Regions from separate parts of the Streptomyces sp. NPDC029122 genome, predicted to be linked through region 1. Evidence: riboswitches for the same ligand, from Rfam matches in the RefSeq annotation. Region 1 holds a riboswitch; the other holds the start of a gene.
The links. A riboswitch is a leader RNA that binds a small molecule or an ion and turns the genes downstream of it on or off. The one in region 1 is predicted to bind ZMP and ZTP.
Positions count from the first base shown of each region.

Region 2: linked by a shared signal. The riboswitch ahead of ACZ4WZ_RS08750 (bifunctional 5,10-methylenetetrahydrofolate dehydrogenase/5,10-methenyltetrahydrofolate cyclohydrolase) and the one ahead of ACZ4WZ_RS31175 (serine hydroxymethyltransferase) in region 1 are both predicted to bind ZMP and ZTP.

Region 1 covers NZ_JBVHWK010000038.1:49,363-59,259, forward strand. Annotated here, with positions in the region: gene trpS (tryptophan--tRNA ligase) at 1-346, opposite strand, end outside; gene ACZ4WZ_RS31175 (serine hydroxymethyltransferase) at 553-1,821, opposite strand; ZMP/ZTP riboswitch at 1,855-1,945, opposite strand; gene rocD (ornithine--oxo-acid transaminase) at 2,063-3,268, shown strand; gene ACZ4WZ_RS31185 (hypothetical protein) at 3,446-3,988, shown strand; gene ACZ4WZ_RS31190 (glutathionylspermidine synthase family protein) at 3,994-5,190, opposite strand; gene ACZ4WZ_RS31195 (hypothetical protein) at 5,197-5,499, opposite strand; gene pdxR (MocR-like pyridoxine biosynthesis transcription factor PdxR) at 5,711-7,132, opposite strand; gene ACZ4WZ_RS31205 (carboxymuconolactone decarboxylase family protein) at 7,179-7,694, shown strand; gene ACZ4WZ_RS31210 (hypothetical protein) at 7,721-8,374, opposite strand; gene ACZ4WZ_RS31215 (hypothetical protein) at 8,675-9,049, opposite strand; gene ACZ4WZ_RS31220 (hypothetical protein) at 9,039-9,897, opposite strand, start outside.
Region 2 covers NZ_JBVHWK010000005.1:129,544-135,373, forward strand. Annotated here, with positions in the region: gene ACZ4WZ_RS08740 (MAB_1171c family putative transporter) at 1-813, shown strand, start outside; gene ACZ4WZ_RS08745 (NADH:flavin oxidoreductase/NADH oxidase family protein) at 810-2,069, opposite strand; gene ACZ4WZ_RS08750 (bifunctional 5,10-methylenetetrahydrofolate dehydrogenase/5,10-methenyltetrahydrofolate cyclohydrolase) at 2,131-2,976, opposite strand; ZMP/ZTP riboswitch at 3,037-3,138, opposite strand; gene ACZ4WZ_RS08755 (methyltransferase domain-containing protein) at 3,196-3,957, shown strand; gene ACZ4WZ_RS08760 (RNA polymerase sigma factor) at 4,172-5,758, shown strand.

The sequences.
Region 1 (9,897 bases):
TGTCCTTGAACTGGGTCATCCGGCTGGCCTCGCCGAAGCCGGTGATGCAGTTCATGACCCAGCCCAGCTGCGCGTGCTCCGGGACGTGGCTCTGGATGAAGAGCGTGCACCGTTCGGGGTCCAGGCCGGCGGCGAGGAGCTGCGCGGCGGACAGGCGGGTGTTCGCGCGGAGGTCCTTCGGGTCCTGCGGCATGGTGATCGCGTGCAGGTCGACGACCATGTAGAAGGCGTCGTGCGTCTCCTGGAGGGCGACGTACTGGCGGATCGCTCCGAGGTAGTTCCCGAGGTGGAACGAGCCGGAGGTGGGCTGGATACCGGAGAGCGCGCGGGGACGATCAGAAGCCATGCCCCCATTCTCTCAGGTGCGGGGCCGCTCTCCGGCCGCACACCGGCCGGAACCCACCGGTGCGGTTCGGGCCCGGGGCCGGGGTCGGCGCCGGGCGGCCCGCGCGGACGGGTGCCCGGGTGGCCGGATCCCGCCGCCGGCCGGGCGGCCCGTCAGGCCCGTGGGAAGCGGGGCGGGGGCACCCGGCCCCCCCCCCGCTCTCCCGGTCAGGCGAGCGGCAGGCCTGGGGCCGGGAAGGCGGCCATCAGGTCCGCGACCTCGGAGCGGATCGCGGCCAGGGCCGGCTCGTCGGACTTCGCGGCGGCGTCGACCGCGCGGGAGATCCAGCCCGCCACCAGCGGCATGTGTTCCGCCCCCAGGCCCCGCGACGTCAGCGACGGGGTGCCGATGCGGATGCCCGACGGGTCGAACGGCTTGCGCGGGTCGAACGGCACCGTGTTGTAGTTCACGACGATCCCCGCCCGGTCCAGCGCCTTCGCCGCGACCTTGCCCGGCACGTCCCGCGAGGTCAGGTCCATCAGGATCAGGTGGTTGTCCGTACCGCCCGAGACGAGGTCGAAGCCGCGCTCCAGCAGGGCGGAGGCCAGCGCCTTGGCGTTGGCGACGACCGCGTGCGCGTACGAGACGAAGGACGGCTGCGCGGCCTCGTGCAGGGCCACCGCGATGCCCGCCGTCGTCTGGTTGTGCGGGCCGCCCTGGAGGCCCGGGAAGACCGCCTTGTCGATGGCCTTCGCGTGCTCCTCCCGGCACATCAGCATCGCGCCGCGCGGCCCGCGCAGGGTCTTGTGGGTGGTCGTGGAGATCACGTCCACGTGCCCCGCCGGGGAGGGGTGGGCGCCGCCCGCGATCAGGCCGGCGATGTGGGCCACGTCCGCGACCAGAACCGAGCCCGCCTCCTCGGCGATCGAGGCGAAGGCCGCGAAGTCGATGGTCCGCGGAAGGGCCGTACCACCACAGAAGATGATCTTCGGGCGCTCCGCCAGGGCCAGCTCCCGGACCGCGTCGTAGTCGATGAGCCCGGTGTCGGGCCGCACGCCGTACTGGACGCCGCGGAACCAGGAGCCCGTCGCCGAGACGCCCCAGCCGTGCGTCAGGTGGCCGCCCATCGGCAGGGCCATGCCCATCACCGTGTCGCCGGGCTTCGCGAAGGCCAGGTAGACGGCCAGGTTCGCCGGGGAGCCGGAGTAGGGCTGGACGTTCGCGTGGTCCACCCCGAACAGGCCCTTGGCCCGCTCGACGGCGAGGGCCTCGACCCGGTCGATGTTCTGCTGGCCCTCGTAGTAGCGGCGGCCCGGGTAGCCCTCGCTGTACTTGTTCTGCAGGACGGTGCCGGAGGCCTCCAGCACGGCCGCGGAGACGTAGTTCTCGCTGGGGATCAGCCGCAGGGTCTCCGCCTGGAGCGTCTCCTCGGCGGTGACGAGCGAGGCGAGCTCGGGGTCGGTGGCGTAAAGGGCGGGCTGGCGGTGCGCGGTCATCGCGGCTCCTCCGGGGTCGATGTCGGTTCGTCCCCGCGAGGCCCAGGCGAGCGGCCCTGTGTGCGGTCGTGCGCGCACGACTCCCCCGGAGTTCGTTCCCCGTGCGCCAGTCGCCGTGCGTACCGGACACCTTAGCTGGCGCGGCACGGGGGATGTTTCCGGTCCCACGATCCGAGCGACGATACAAAGGACGTCACCCACGTCACCCGCGCCACCAGCCAGACGGACGATCGGAGACCCCGTGTCGAGAACTGCTGATGCCATCCGCTCCGCCGACGAACACAGCGCGCACAACTACCACCCCCTGCCGATCGTCGTCGCGTCGGCGGAAGGGGCGTGGATGACCGATGTGGAGGGCCGCCGGTACCTCGACATGCTCGCCGGGTACTCGGCGCTCAACTTCGGCCACGGCAACCGCAGGCTGATCGACGCCGCCCGCGCCCAGCTGGAGCGGGTCACCCTCACCTCGCGCGCCTTCCACCACGACCGCTTCGCCGACTTCTGCGCCGAACTGGCCGCGCTCTGCGGCAAGGAGATGGTGCTGCCCATGAACACGGGCGCGGAGGCGGTGGAGACCGCGGTGAAGACGGCCCGCAAGTGGGGGTACGAGGTCAAGGGCGTCCCCGACGGCCAAGCCAAGATCGTCGTCGCCGCGAACAACTTCCACGGCCGTACGACGACCATCGTGTCCTTCTCCACCGACCACGAGGCCCGCGACCACTACGGCCCCTACACGCCCGGCTTCGAGATCGTCCCGTACGGGGACCTGACGGCCCTCGACGCCGCCGTCACCGCCAACACCGTGGCCGTGCTGCTGGAGCCGATCCAGGGCGAGGCGGGGGTCCTCGTCCCGCCCGCCGGATACCTGTCGGGTGTACGGGAACTGACGCGCCGGCGGAACGTCCTGTTCATGGCGGACGAGATCCAGTCGGGCCTGGGCCGCACCGGCCGGACCTTCGCGTGCGAGCACGAGGGCGTCGTGCCCGACGTGTACGTCCTGGGCAAGGCGCTCGGCGGCGGGGTCGTACCCGTGTCCGCCGTGGTCGCCGACCGGGACGTGCTCGGGGTGTTCCGCCCCGGCGAGCACGGGTCCACCTTCGGCGGGAACCCGCTGGCCTGCGCCGTCGCGCTGGAGGTGATCGCGATGCTGCGCACCGGCGAGTACCAGGAGCGCGCCGCCGAACTCGGCGACCACCTGCACCGGGAGCTGAACCTGCTGACCGGCGGCGGCGCGGTGACCGCCGTACGCGGCCGCGGGCTGTGGGCGGGCGTGGACGTCGACCCGTCGCGCGGGACGGGCCGCGAGGTCTCGGAGAAGCTGATGGAGCTCGGGGTCCTGGTGAAGGACACCCACGGGTCCACGATCCGGATCGCGCCGCCGCTGGTGATCACCAAGGAGGACCTGGACTGGGGGCTGGACCGGCTGCGGTCGGTGCTCTCCGCCTGACGGCGCCGCGGCGGCGGGCGCGGCGGGCGCGGCCGGACCCTCCCGGTCCCGGCGGCGCCCGTCGCCGCTCCCGGCCCTGCGGTGGACACCGGGAGCGGTCCGCCGGACGATGGGAGGACCCCGTACGGGTGCGCGCCCAGCCGATCCCGGGCCCGACCCTCCGATGGGAGCATCCCCATGCACCGACGCATCCGACACACCCTGCTCTGCGGCGTCCTGGCGTCCTCGGTCGCCCTCGGCGGCGCCGCCGCCCTCGCCGCACCGGCCGCCGCCGCCCCGGTGGCGGTACCCGCCGCCAGCTGCACGGTCACACCCGACCCGCAAGGGCGTTTCGTCGTCATCACCGGCGAGGGGTTCACTCCCCCGCGCACCCTCAACGACGGCGAGTCCACCGAGCCGCTGAACATCGACGCCGACGGCAACTTCCGGGTCCAGCGGTTCCAGAAGAACGTCGACTACACCGTCCTCGCGGTCAACGAGGACCAGTCCCCCGTCTTCGTGAACTGCGAGGTCGCGGGGTCCACGCCCTCCGCCGGGGACTCGCGGGAGTACCAGAAGGGCTACGCGGACGGGCACACGGCCGGCATGGCGGCGGCGTCCCGGTCGAACTGCGACGTCCCGGCCCAGCCCGACAAGAGCCAGGACCACTCCGAGTCCTACTGGCGCGGCTGGAAGTCGGGGGCCGAAACGTCCTTCGACAGCTACTGCGGCGACAACTGACGGCCCTACAGGATGACGTGGGGCAGGAAGCGGGCGTACTCGTCCGTGACGAGACCCGCCGATTCCCGGATGCCGAGCCCCGCCGCCTCCTCCTCGACGACCCACGCGCCGAGCACGACGCGGTTGCCGTCGAAGTCGGGCAGCGGGGCCAGGGCCTGGAAGACGTACGTCTCCCCCTCGGCCGGGACGAAGGGCTCTCCGCCCCCGCCCGGCTCGTGCAGCGTGACCCCGGCACCCTCGCGTCCCAGCAGCGGCTTGGCCGCGTACCCGCAGGTGGCGGCCAGCTCGCGCGGGCCGTCGAGGTAGGCGGGCAGCAGGTTCGGATGGTCGGGGAAGAGCTCCCAGAGGATCGCCAGCAGCGCCTTGTTGGCGAGCAGCATCTTCCACAGCGGCTCGATCCAGGCGGTGGTGCCGGAGCCTCCGCCGTGGTCGTAGGTGCCCAGCACCTGCGGCCCGAACTCGTCGGTGACCAGCCACTCCCACGGGTAGAGCTTGAAGCAGCTGCGGATGAAGCGGAGCCGCTCGTCCACGAACCGGCCCGAGAGGCTGTCCCAGCCGATGGTCTCCACCGAGAGCGCGTGCGTCTCCAGCCCGGCCTGCTCGGCGGTCTCCTGGAGGTAGGCGACCGTCATCAGGTCCTCGCCGAGCTCGTCGGTCTCGGAGTGCGCGAAGTGCACCGGGCCCGGCGGCAGCAGCTCGGCCTGGTGCCGCCACGCCTCGACGAGGCGCTCGTGGAGGGAGTTCCACTGGTCGGCGCCGGGAAAGCGCTCCTCCATCCAGAACCACTGCGGGCTCGCCGCCTCCACCAGGGAGGTGGGCGTGTCGGCGTTGTACTCCAGCAGCTTGGCGGGCTCGCCGGCGCCGTCGTAGCGCAGGTCGAACCGGCCGTAGAGGGAGGGCTGTTCGGCGCGCCGCCGCCAGGACTCGGTGATCCGTGCGGCCAGTTTCGGATCGGTGATGCCGAGGTCCGCGAAGCGGTCGTGCTCGACGATGTGCGCGGCCGCGGCCAGGCACATGGCGTGCAGCTCCTCGACGACCTCCTCCAGGGCCTCGACCTCCGGGAGTGAGAAGGAGTAGTACGCGCTCTCGTCCCAGTAGGGCCGCAGGGAGTCGTCGGGGTAGCGGGTGAGGGGGTAGATCAGCCCCTGCTCCTCGACGGTCTTCTGCCAGCCGGGGCGCGGTTCGATGGTGTGCCGCTGCATCTGCGCTCAGCCGCCGGAGGAGCCGGAGCTGCTGTGGCCGCCGATGCCGCCGCGGGTGACGGCGGACTTGTCGAAGCTGCCGCCGGTCACCTTGCCGTTGCGGACGGTGCCGCCGTAGTAGTACGAGCCGGTGCCGCCGCTCCTGCACTCCTTCGAGTTCAGGTGGTCCAGCGTCGAGCGGGAGGCGCAGCGCTTGTCGGGCTCGTCGTTGCTCCCGCAGGCCACGAGGGTGGCGGCGAGCAGGCCCATGCCGCCGAGGGCGACCGCGCCGGAGCGCATGCGTCGTCTGGTGGTGTTGCCGGTATCCATGGCCTGCACCCTAGAGCGGTGGCGCGGGGGTATGGAATCCGGCCGCCGTCACACCCTTGTCACGATGGCGACCTAGAGTCGGTTCGTGCTGCTTGGGATGGTTTGCGCACCGGGTGCGGCGGTCGCGGCCCGGCTGCTGCGGGTGCGGCTGTCGCGGCTGGAACGGGGCACGCGGCGGAGTGCGGGGGCCGCGGCGGCCGCCGCCGCGGCCTCAGGCGGGCGGGGGCAGGGCGGCCGACAGGGCCGTCAGGGCGGGGGTCCAGGCGCCGGTGGAGGGGGTGCCGTAGCCGACGATCAGGGCCTCGCGCGGCGGCATCGCCGAGTCCGGGTGGCGGAACCGCGCCAGGCCCTCCAGGGCCAGGTCCTGCCAGGCGGCGGCCTGGACGACGGACCGCTCCGTGCCCGGGGGGAGGTCCAGCACCGCGTGCAGCCCGGCCGCGATGCCCGAGACGGGCACCCTCCCCGCCACCGCGGCCACCAGCTCGTCCCGGCGGCGCCGGTAGCGCAGGCGCATGCCGCGCACGTGGCGGTCGTACGCCCCGGAGGTGAGGAACTCCGCCAGGGTCAGCTGGTCCAGGGCGCTGCACGTCCAGTCGACCGGGCCCTTCGCCGCCAGCACCTCCTCCAGCAGGTCCGGCGGGACCACCATCCACCCCATCCGCAGCGCGGGGGCCAGGGACTTGCTCGCGGTGCCCAGGTACACCACCCGGTCCGGGTCCAAGCCCTGGAGCGCGCCGACGGACTGGCGGTCGTAGCGGAACTCCCCGTCGTAGTCGTCCTCCAGGATCACGCCGCCCGTGGTCCGCGCCCAGTCCACGGCCGCCGCCCGGCGCCCGGGGGTGAGGGCCGCGCCCGTCGGGAACTGGTGCGCCGGGGTCAGCAGCACCGCGCCCGTGCGGGGGCCGAGTCCGGCCAGGTCCGGGGTGCGGGCGCCGGCCTCGTCCACCCACAGCGGCCGGGTCACCAGCCCGGCCCCGGCCAGCAGCTCCCGGTGCACGTCGAGGCTGTATCCCTCCACGGCCACCTCCCGCACCCGACGCCCCCTCAGTACCCGGCCGAGCAGCATCAGGGCGTGCGCGAAGCCGGCGCACAGCACGATCCGGTCCGGGTCGGCGTACACCCCGCGCGCCCGCGCCAGGTACCCGGCGAGCGCCTCCCGCAACTCCACCCGGCCGCGCGCGTCGGAGGCGTACCCGAAGGCGTCGTTCGGGGCGCCGGTCAGGGCCCGCCGGGCCGCCGCCAGCCACGCGGCGCGCGGGAAGCCGCCCAGGTCCGGGGAGCCGGGGACCAGGCTGTACGCGGGCCCCCGCCGCGCGGGGCGGCGTACCCGCGGGGAGCCGGCGGCCCTGCGGACCCTGGCCCGCTCGGCGACGCGGGTGCCCGAGCCCTGGCGGGCGGTCAGCCAGCCCTCGGCGACGAGTTCCCCGTACGCCTCGGCGACGGTGTTGCGGGCGATCCCCAGGTCGGCGGCGAGGGAACGGGACGACGGCAGCCGCGTCCCGGGCGCCAGCCGTCCGCTGCGCGCGGCCTCCCTCAGCGCCTCCGTGAGCGCGGCCCGCAGGCCCCGGCCGCCCGCCGCCGCGGCGAGGTCCAGGTGCAGGTCGGCACCGAAAGTGGCCCATGATTCCGTCATGAACATGGACCATATAGGCGGGCCGCCTCCTCCGTACGGTGGAGCCATGAGCAACCAGGGAAGCAACCACGACCGCAGCTCCGAGCACGCCGCCGAGCACGCCCCCCGCATGCAGTACGCCAAGGCCGCCCCCGAGGTCTACAAGGCCGTCATCGGCCTGGAGATCGCGGCGAAGAAGGGCCTCGACCCGAGCCTCGTCGAACTCGTCAAGATCCGCGCCTCGCAGATCAACCACTGTGCCTTCTGCCTGGACATGCACAGCAAGGACGCTCTCGCCGCCGGCGAGAGCATCGAGCGCGTCCTGCTGCTCGGCGCCTGGGAGGAGTCGCGGCACTTCTACACCGAGAAGGAGCTGGCCGCGATCGAACTGACCGAGGCCGTCACCGTCCTGACGGACGGCTTCGTACCGGACGAGGTGTACGCGCGGGCGGAGAAGCACTTCGAGGAGGCCGAGCTGGCCCAGCTGATCGCCGTCATCGCGACGATCAACGTCTGGAACCGGATCGGCGTCACCACCCGCATGATCCCGGGGCACTACACCCCGGCGGCGAAGAAGGCCTGACCGGCCCTCCCTCCGGGAAGGTCCGGTCAGTCGGTCCGGAACGACTCCAGGGCCGCCGTCAGGTGCGCGCGCGTCGTCGCGCTGTCGGCGGCCGGGCCGGCCGCCAGCAGGGCCCACCGCCGGCCGTCGGGGGCGGTGATGATCCGCTCCACGCCCCGGCGGCGGCCGTTCGACTCCACGCTGTCGTACTCGTAGACCAGTTCGCAGCCGGCCCCGGCCGTCGGTGCGACGGACACCTGCCGGTAGCCGGACGTCGCGTCGCGCAGCTGGTCCGAGGACGTGCGCAGCAGTTCGCAGGAGCCGATGGCACCGCTCTCCGTGACCCGGAAGATCTGGAGCAGGGCGCTGCGGTCGCCGGGCCGGCGGTAGAAGGACCCGCTGCCCGTCTCGTCCGTGCTGGGCTCCCAGCCGGTGGGGACGGCCACCGAGAAGCCGTTCTCGTCGCGCACCACGGTGTAGCCGGCGCTGCCGCCCGGGGAGGGGCCGGTGGCCGAGGGTCCGCTCGTGGCCGGTGACGGGCTCGCGGGCTCGTCCCCGGCCCCAGAACCGGTGGCCGTCGGCGCCGCGGACAGGGAGGCCGGCGGCCGCGCGGAGGCCTCGGGGCCGTCCTTGTCGCCGAGCGCCATCCACGCCGCCACCGCGGCACCGCCCACGACCGCCGCCGCCAGTCCGACCAGCACCGGGGTACGCCACTGCTGCCCGCCGCCCGGCGGGGGCGGGGGCGGCGGGGGCGCGGCCGGCACCGGGGGCCAGGGCTCGTGGTAACCCGGCGCGGTGGGCGGAGGCGTCGGCGGCAACGGCGGCAACGGGGGCGGCGTGTCCGGCTGTACGGGGCGTGGCGGAGCGGGAGCCGGGCCGGCAGCGGGATCCGGAGCCGGGCCGGAGTCCGGGCCGGAGTCCGGGGCGGGGGCCGGGGCGGGGCCCCACTCCCACCGCTGCGACTGCGGATCCCACCGGGCGCCGTCGGACGAGGACACCGGTCAGCCTCCCAGCGAGGCCAGCAGCCCGCCCAGCGCGGTGGCCGCGCCCAGCGTCTCCACCAGCGGGGCCCACCGCTCCAGCGCCCCGCGCAGCCGCGCGGGCAGTCCGGGCCGGATCTCCTCGGCCTCCTCCAGCTCCCCGGCCGCCTCGTCGAGTTCGGCGTCGAGCTGCGCGCGTTCGGGGCTGCGGGGCAGCCGTACGAGGGCGGCGCGCAGTTCGCGTACGGCCTCCAGCAGCTCCGCGGCGCCGGGCGCGCGGTCCCGCGTACCGCTGTAGTCGTGGACGGTGTTGGTGTTGTTGCTGCCGCCGATGCTGAAGGCGCTGCCGTAGACGTCGCCGATCCGGACCGCGCGCTCCTCGCCGTTACCTGCCACCGCTGCTCCCCTTGCCGCTCGTACCGCTGGTGTTGGTGTTGTGGCTGCCGCCGAAGCTGGCGGCGCTGTTGTTCATCGACTGGATGTAGATGCCGCCCTCGGCGACGTGCACCGCGCGCTGCGCGAACTCCTCGGTGTGCCAGCCCGCTTCGTGCAGGGCGAAGGTGACCCCGCCGACGACGCGGTCCTGAATGGTTTTCAGGTAGCGGGCCAGGTCCATGAGGTGGAAGAGGGAGCCGTCTTCCATGGCGGCGAGTTCCCGTACGGAGACCTCCGGTCCTTCGGGGCGGGCTCCGCCGTGGCCGCCGGTGACGATCCGCCACCAGCTGGCGGCGCCGCGGGCCAGGGTGGTGACGGAGGCGGCGAACGAGCCGGGGGTCGCGGCGAGCGCCCCGACCGCCTTGCCGAACCAGCTGTTGTTCAGCAGGCGCTGGGCGGCCGCGTCGGCGTTCTGGAAACGGGTGCGGACCGGCAGCAGGACGTGCGGGGCCACTTCCAGCATCAGCATGCGGCCCTGGGTGTGGACCCGTACGAAGACGGTGACGACGAGGTTCTCGTCCCAGCCGCCGACCCGGATGCGCAGGAAGTGCCTGCGCCGCTCCCCGCCCTCCTCCATGGCGCCGAGCCGGTGTTCGGCGAACCGCTGCGGGGACAGCGGCGCCGCGTCCCGGTGCGGGAGGCCGACCGCCGGGAGGAAGACGCATTCGTCGACGACCAGCTCGCGCAGCCGGTCCAGTACGGCCGCCTGGGCCTCCCGCGAACCGTGCGGGGAGGGCACGCGCAGGGCGTGCAGCAGCGGGACGATGCGCTCCACGACGTGGGCGTTGGTGACGGGCCGCGGCTTCTGG
Region 2 (5,830 bases), on a different contig from region 1:
GTGATCGGGGACGCGCCCGTGGAGCGGCTGCGGGACCTGGACACGTACTACGCGAACACCCCGTGGCTGCGCGAGATGATCGTCTGCTACCTGCTGGCGCACACCGCCGGCAGCGCCGCGCTGAGCGTGCTGTGCCTGAAGTGGATGCTGCGGGTCGATCGCGCGCTGCGGCCGCTGCGGACCGGGCTGGCGCTGCTCACGCTGGGCGGGGTGCTGGACCTCGGGTACCTCGTCGCGAAGTGGGCGGCGGTGGGCGCCCGCTGGGCGGGCCACGACTGGGACGGCCTGTCCACGTACGTGGCCCCGCCGCTCGCCTCGGCGGCGGCGCTGCTGGTGGGCACCGGGTTCATCGTCCCGATGGCCGGCGGTTCGGCCGTCTGGCGGGACTTCAGCCAGTACCGGCGGCTGCGCCCGCTGTGGAGGGCCCTGCGCGGGTTCGCGCACCGCGGCGTGACGCCGGTCCCGCTGACCTGGTGGTCGCCGGTCGGGATCCGGCTGATCCACCGGGAGTCGGTGATCGACGACGGGCTGCTGGCCCTCGCGAGCTGGTTCGACCCCGCCGTACGGTCGGCCGCCTACGGGGCCGCGCGCCGCCGGGGCCTGACGGAGGCGGAAGCCTCCGTGGTAGCGGACGCGGCCATGCTCGCCGCCGCCTGCCGGGCACGGGCCGCCGCCGAGCGGGCGGGCGACCCCGGTACGGGCTCCGCGGAACCCGCCCCGTACCGCCTCGACGGCCAGCCCCTGGCCGCACTGGCCCGGGAGTTCCGCGGCTCCCCGATCGTGGAGGCGGCCCGCCGGGGGACGCTCGGCTAGGCCGTCCCCCGCGGCGTGCCGCACGCCGGCTCGCGCGAGAGCCAAGCCCCGTACGCGCGGACCCTGCGCCGGTGCCGGAGGTTGTCCGCGGTGAGGATCCAGCGGGGGGAGACCCGTGCGCGGGGTTCGAGCCCGTGGGCCAGCCGGTCCAGCTGGAAGCGTACGAGGGCCAGCGTGCCGGCGGCCGCCAGGCTCCGGTCGCGCCATGCGAGCCGGGGCACGTCCACCCGCGCGTCCTCGCCCGCGCGCCAGCGCCGGGGCAGGTCGGGGCACAGGGCGAGGGCGGAGGCCATGCCGACGACGGCGACGCCCCGGGCCAGGGCCATCTCGGCCGTGGCGCGGCGGGTGATGCCGCCGGTCAGCATCAGCGGCACGGCCGCCGTCCCCAGCAGGTGTTCCGCGAGGGAGAGGAAGTAGGCCTCCCGTTCCAGGATCCGCTGGTCCGTGGTGTGGCCCATGCTGGCGGGGCTCTCGACGGTCCCGCCGGAGAGCTCGACCAGGTCGACGCCGAGGCCGTCGAGGGCCGCGATGACGTGGGCGGCCTCCTCGGTGTCGAAGCCCCCGCGCTGGAAGTCGGCGGCGTTCAGCTTCACCCCGATCGCGAAGCCCGTCGAGACGCCGGCGCGGACGGCGCCGACGGTCTCCGTGAGCATCCGTACGCGGTTGTCGAGGCTGCCGCCCCAGCGGTCGGTGCGCCGGTTGACGAGCGGGGAGAGGAACTGGCTGAGCAGGTAGCCGTGCGCGGCGTGGATCTGCACCCCGTGGAAGCCCGCCTCCTCGGCCCGCCGGGCGGTGAGGGCGAAGCGGGCGATCGTCGCGCCGATGTCGGCCTCGGTCATGGCGGTGGGGTGGGCGAAGCGCTTGGTGTGCCTGCCGAGGCGGATGGGGACGGCGGAGGGGGCCCATGCGGTGCCGGGCATGTCGGAGCCGACCTGGCGGCCGGGGTGGTTGATCTGCATCCAGACCCGGGCGTCGCCGGACGTCGCGGCGTCGGCCCAGCGGCGGAAGGGCTCCAGCGGGGAGCGCTCGTCGAGGACGACGGTGCCCGGCGAGGTCAGGGCCCGCCGGTCGACCATCACGTTGCCGGTGATGACCAGTCCGGCGCCGCCCCGCGCCCAGCGGGCGTACAGCCGCTCCAGGCGGGCGTCGGGGAGCTGGCCGGGCTGGGCGGCGAAGCTCTCCTCCATGGCGGCCTTGGCGAGACGGTTGGGGAGGGTGGTGCCGCCGGGAAGGTCCAGCGGTGCGAACAGGTCCATCCGGGTCCCCCCATGCTCGTGGCGCGGCCGTCACGCGGGGCCGCGCCACAAGATGATCGCCTCAGAGGTCCGCGAGGTCCAGTCCGGCCTGGGCCGCGGCGGCCCGGACGGTCTGCTCCAGCAGCACCGCGATGGTCATCGGGCCGACGCCGCCGGGCACCGGGGTGATCAGGGAGGCGCGGGCGGCGGCCGACTCGAAGTGGACGTCTCCGATGTTGCCCTCGTTGTACCCGGCGTCGAGGACGACCGCGCCGGGCTTGATGTCCTCGCCGCGGATGAACTCGGCCTTGCCGACCGCGGCGACCAGGACGTCCGCCTGGCGCACGATCGAGGACAGGTCGCGGGTGCGGGAGTGGCAGTAGGTGACGGTGGCGTTCTTCTCCAGCAGCAGCATCCCGGCGGGCTTGCCCAGGATCGCGCTGCGGCCGACGACGACGGCGTGCTTCCCGGTGAGGTCCACCCCGTACTCCTCCAGCAGGCGCATGATGCCGCCGGGGGTGCAGGAGACGAAGCCGGGCAGGCCGAAGCCCATGGCGGCGAAGGAGTGCATCGTCACACCGTCGACGTCCTTGCCGGGGGCGATGGCCTCGAAGGCGGCGCGCTCGTCGATGTGGTGCGGGACGGGGTGCTGGAGCAGGATGCCGCTGATCTCCGGGTCCTCGGAGAGGGCGGTGATCGTGGCGACGAGCTCCTCGGTGGTGGTCGCGGCCGGCAGCTCCACGTGGCGGGAGGTGATCCCGGCCTTGGCGCAACGGTTCTGCTTCATCCGTACGTAGGTGACGGACGCGGGGTCCTCGCCGACGAGGACGGTGGCCAGGCAGGGAGCGGTACCGGTGCGCTCGGTGATCTTCGCCGCGAGGGCGGCGGTCCGCTCCGAGACGCGGCGGGCGAGGGCGGTGCCGTCCATGAGCTGGGCGGTGGAGGTGGGGGCAGTCGTCACGGGGTCTCCTGAACGTCGCTGCGGATCGCGGTTCGCCCAGGCGCGCGGCAGACGGCGTACGGCCCCGAGGGCCCACACCGGGCCGCTCCCCGGTGGTGATCCACCCGAACGCCAGTCACGGCCCGGTGCCCACTGTAGTCGACATATCCGGTGGAAGAGCGGGGGCCGACCTGGGACGATCGGGACATGAAGCGCACGTTCGACCATCTCGTCGCCGAGGCCGGGTCCGTCTCGGTCGACGGCTGGGACTTCTCCTGGCTCGACGGCCGGGCCACCGAGCAGCGGCCCTCCTGGGGCTACCAGCGCCTGCTGGGCGAGCGCCTGGGACAGGTCGGCTCCGTCCTGGACATCCAGACCGGCGGGGGCGAGGTCCTCGCCGGAGCGGGCCCGCTGCCCCCGCTGACGGCGGCCACGGAGTCCTGGCCGCCGAACCTCCGGAAGGCGACCCGGCTGCTGCACCCGCTGGGCGCGGTGGTGGTGGCGGACACCGACGAGCCGCCGCTGCCCTTCGGTGACGAGGCCTTCGAGCTGGTCGTCAGCCGGCACCCGGTGACCGTCTGGTGGGACGAGATCGCCCGGGTGCTGGTGCCGGGTGGTACCTACCTCTCGCAGCAGGTGGGTCCGGCCAGCGTCTTCGAGCTCGTCGAGTACTTCCTCGGCCCGCAGCCGGAGGAGGTCCGCCGCGCCCGCCATCCCGACGACGCGGCCGCCGACGCCGAGAGGGCGGGTCTGGAAGTGGTCGACCTGCGCTCCGAGCGGCTGCGGACGGAGTTCCACGACATCGGGGCCGTGATCTACTTCCTGCGGAAGGTGATCTGGATGGTGCCCGGCTTCACGGTCGGGCAGTACCGGGAGCGGCTGCGCGAGCTCCACGAACGGATCGAATGCGAAGGTCCGTTCGTCGCGCACACCGCCCGTTTCCTCATCGAAGCCCGCAAGAAGGGGTGACCGGGAGGGCCGACGGATCCCCGCCGGATCGGTTGCGCGGGCACAGCGTGGCGCAGGTCACTCAATTCAGCGCGTAACGAATCGACTCGGGCAGGCGATGAACCGACAGGTGTCCTCGCGCGGCCCCGGAATACAGACCCGCTTCGGTCTGTTTCCCGAGTCCGCGCGATGATGTCCCGCCCACTCCTTATCTGTTCGCAACGAGAGGCTCCTTGTGTCGCTCAGCCCGTCCCGTACGTTCCCTCCGGAGATCGCCGAATCCGAGGCCCTGGTCGCGCTCGTCGAGCGCGGCCGCGAGCAGGGTCACATCAACGGTGACGATGTCCGCCAGGCCTTCGAGGCCGGCCGCATCCCGGTGGACCAGTGGAAGCGGGTCCTGCGCAGCCTGAACCAGGTCCTGGACGAGGAGGGTGTCGCCCTCCACGTCAGCGCCGCCCCCGCCACCAAGGCTGCTGCCAAGAAGCCCCGCAAGGCAGCCGCCGCCCCGGCCCGCACCGTGACGAAGAAGGCGGTCGCCGCACCGCGTCCCATCGGCGCGCGCAAGGCCTCCGCCACCGCTCCCGCCCCGGCCGCCGCCGCGGCGATATCCGCTCCGTCGGCCGCCGCTTCGCAGGAGGTGTCGGCCGAGGCCGCCGCCGAGCCCAAGAAGCGCGCGGTCAAGAAGACCGCCGCCAAGAAGGCCACGGCCACCAAGAAGACCGCCGCCTCGAAGAAGGCCGGCGCCAAGGACGCCGACGACGCCGAGACCCCGGTCGTCGAGGGTGAGGACTGGGCCGTCGAGGACCTCGCCGACGACACCGAGGAGGAGGCGCCCAAGGCGGCCGGCCAGGGCTTCGTGCTGTCCGACGACGACGAGGACGACGCCCCGGCGCAGACGGTCATGGTGGCCGGTGCCACCGCCGACCCGGTCAAGGACTACCTGAAGCTGATCGGCAAGGTGCCGCTCCTCAACGCCGAGCAGGAGGTCGAGCTCGCCAAGCGCATCGAGGCGGGTCTGTTCTCCGAGTACAAGCTCGAAGAGGAGGAGGACCACAAGCCCGCCTTCAAGCGCGAGCTGGAGATCCTCGTCGAGGACGGCCGCCGTGCCAAGAACCACCTGCTGGAGGCCAACCTCCGCCTCGTGGTCTCGCTGGCCAAGCGCTACACCGGCCGCGGCATGCTCTTCCTTGACCTGATCCAGGAGGGCAACGTCGGTCTGATCCGCGCGGTGGAGAAGTTCGACTACACCAAGGGCTTCAAGTTCTCCACGTACGCGACCTGGTGGATCCGGCAGGCGATCACGCGCGCCATGGCCGACCAGTCGCGCACCATCCGCATCCCCGTCCACATGGTCGAGATCATCAACAAGCTCGCCCGTGTGCAGCGCCAGATGCTCCAGGACCTGGGCCGCGAGCCCACCCCGGAGGAGCTGGGCAAGGAACTCGACATGACCCCCGAGAAGGTCATCGAGGTCCAGAAGTACGGCCGCGAGCCGATCTCCCTGCACACCCCGCTGGGCGAGGAGGGCGACAGCGAGTTCGGTGACCTCATCGAGGACTCCGAGGCGGTCGTCCCGGCCGACGCCGTGTCCTTCACCTTCCTCCAGGAGCAGCTGCAGTCGATCCTGGGCACGCTCTCCGAGCGTGAGGCCGGCGTGGTCTCCATGCGCTACGGCCTCAACGACGGCCAGCCGAAGACGCTGGACGAGATCGGCCGTGTGTACGGGGTCACCCGTGAGCGCATCCGCCAGATCGAGTCGAAGACCATGTCGAAGCTGCGCCACCCGTCGCGTTCGCAGGTGCTGCGCGACTACCTGGACTGAGCCGCTCCCGGTACCGCACACACCGGAGGGGGGGGGGGGGGGGGGGGGGGGGGGGGGGTTTTTCTGGGGGCG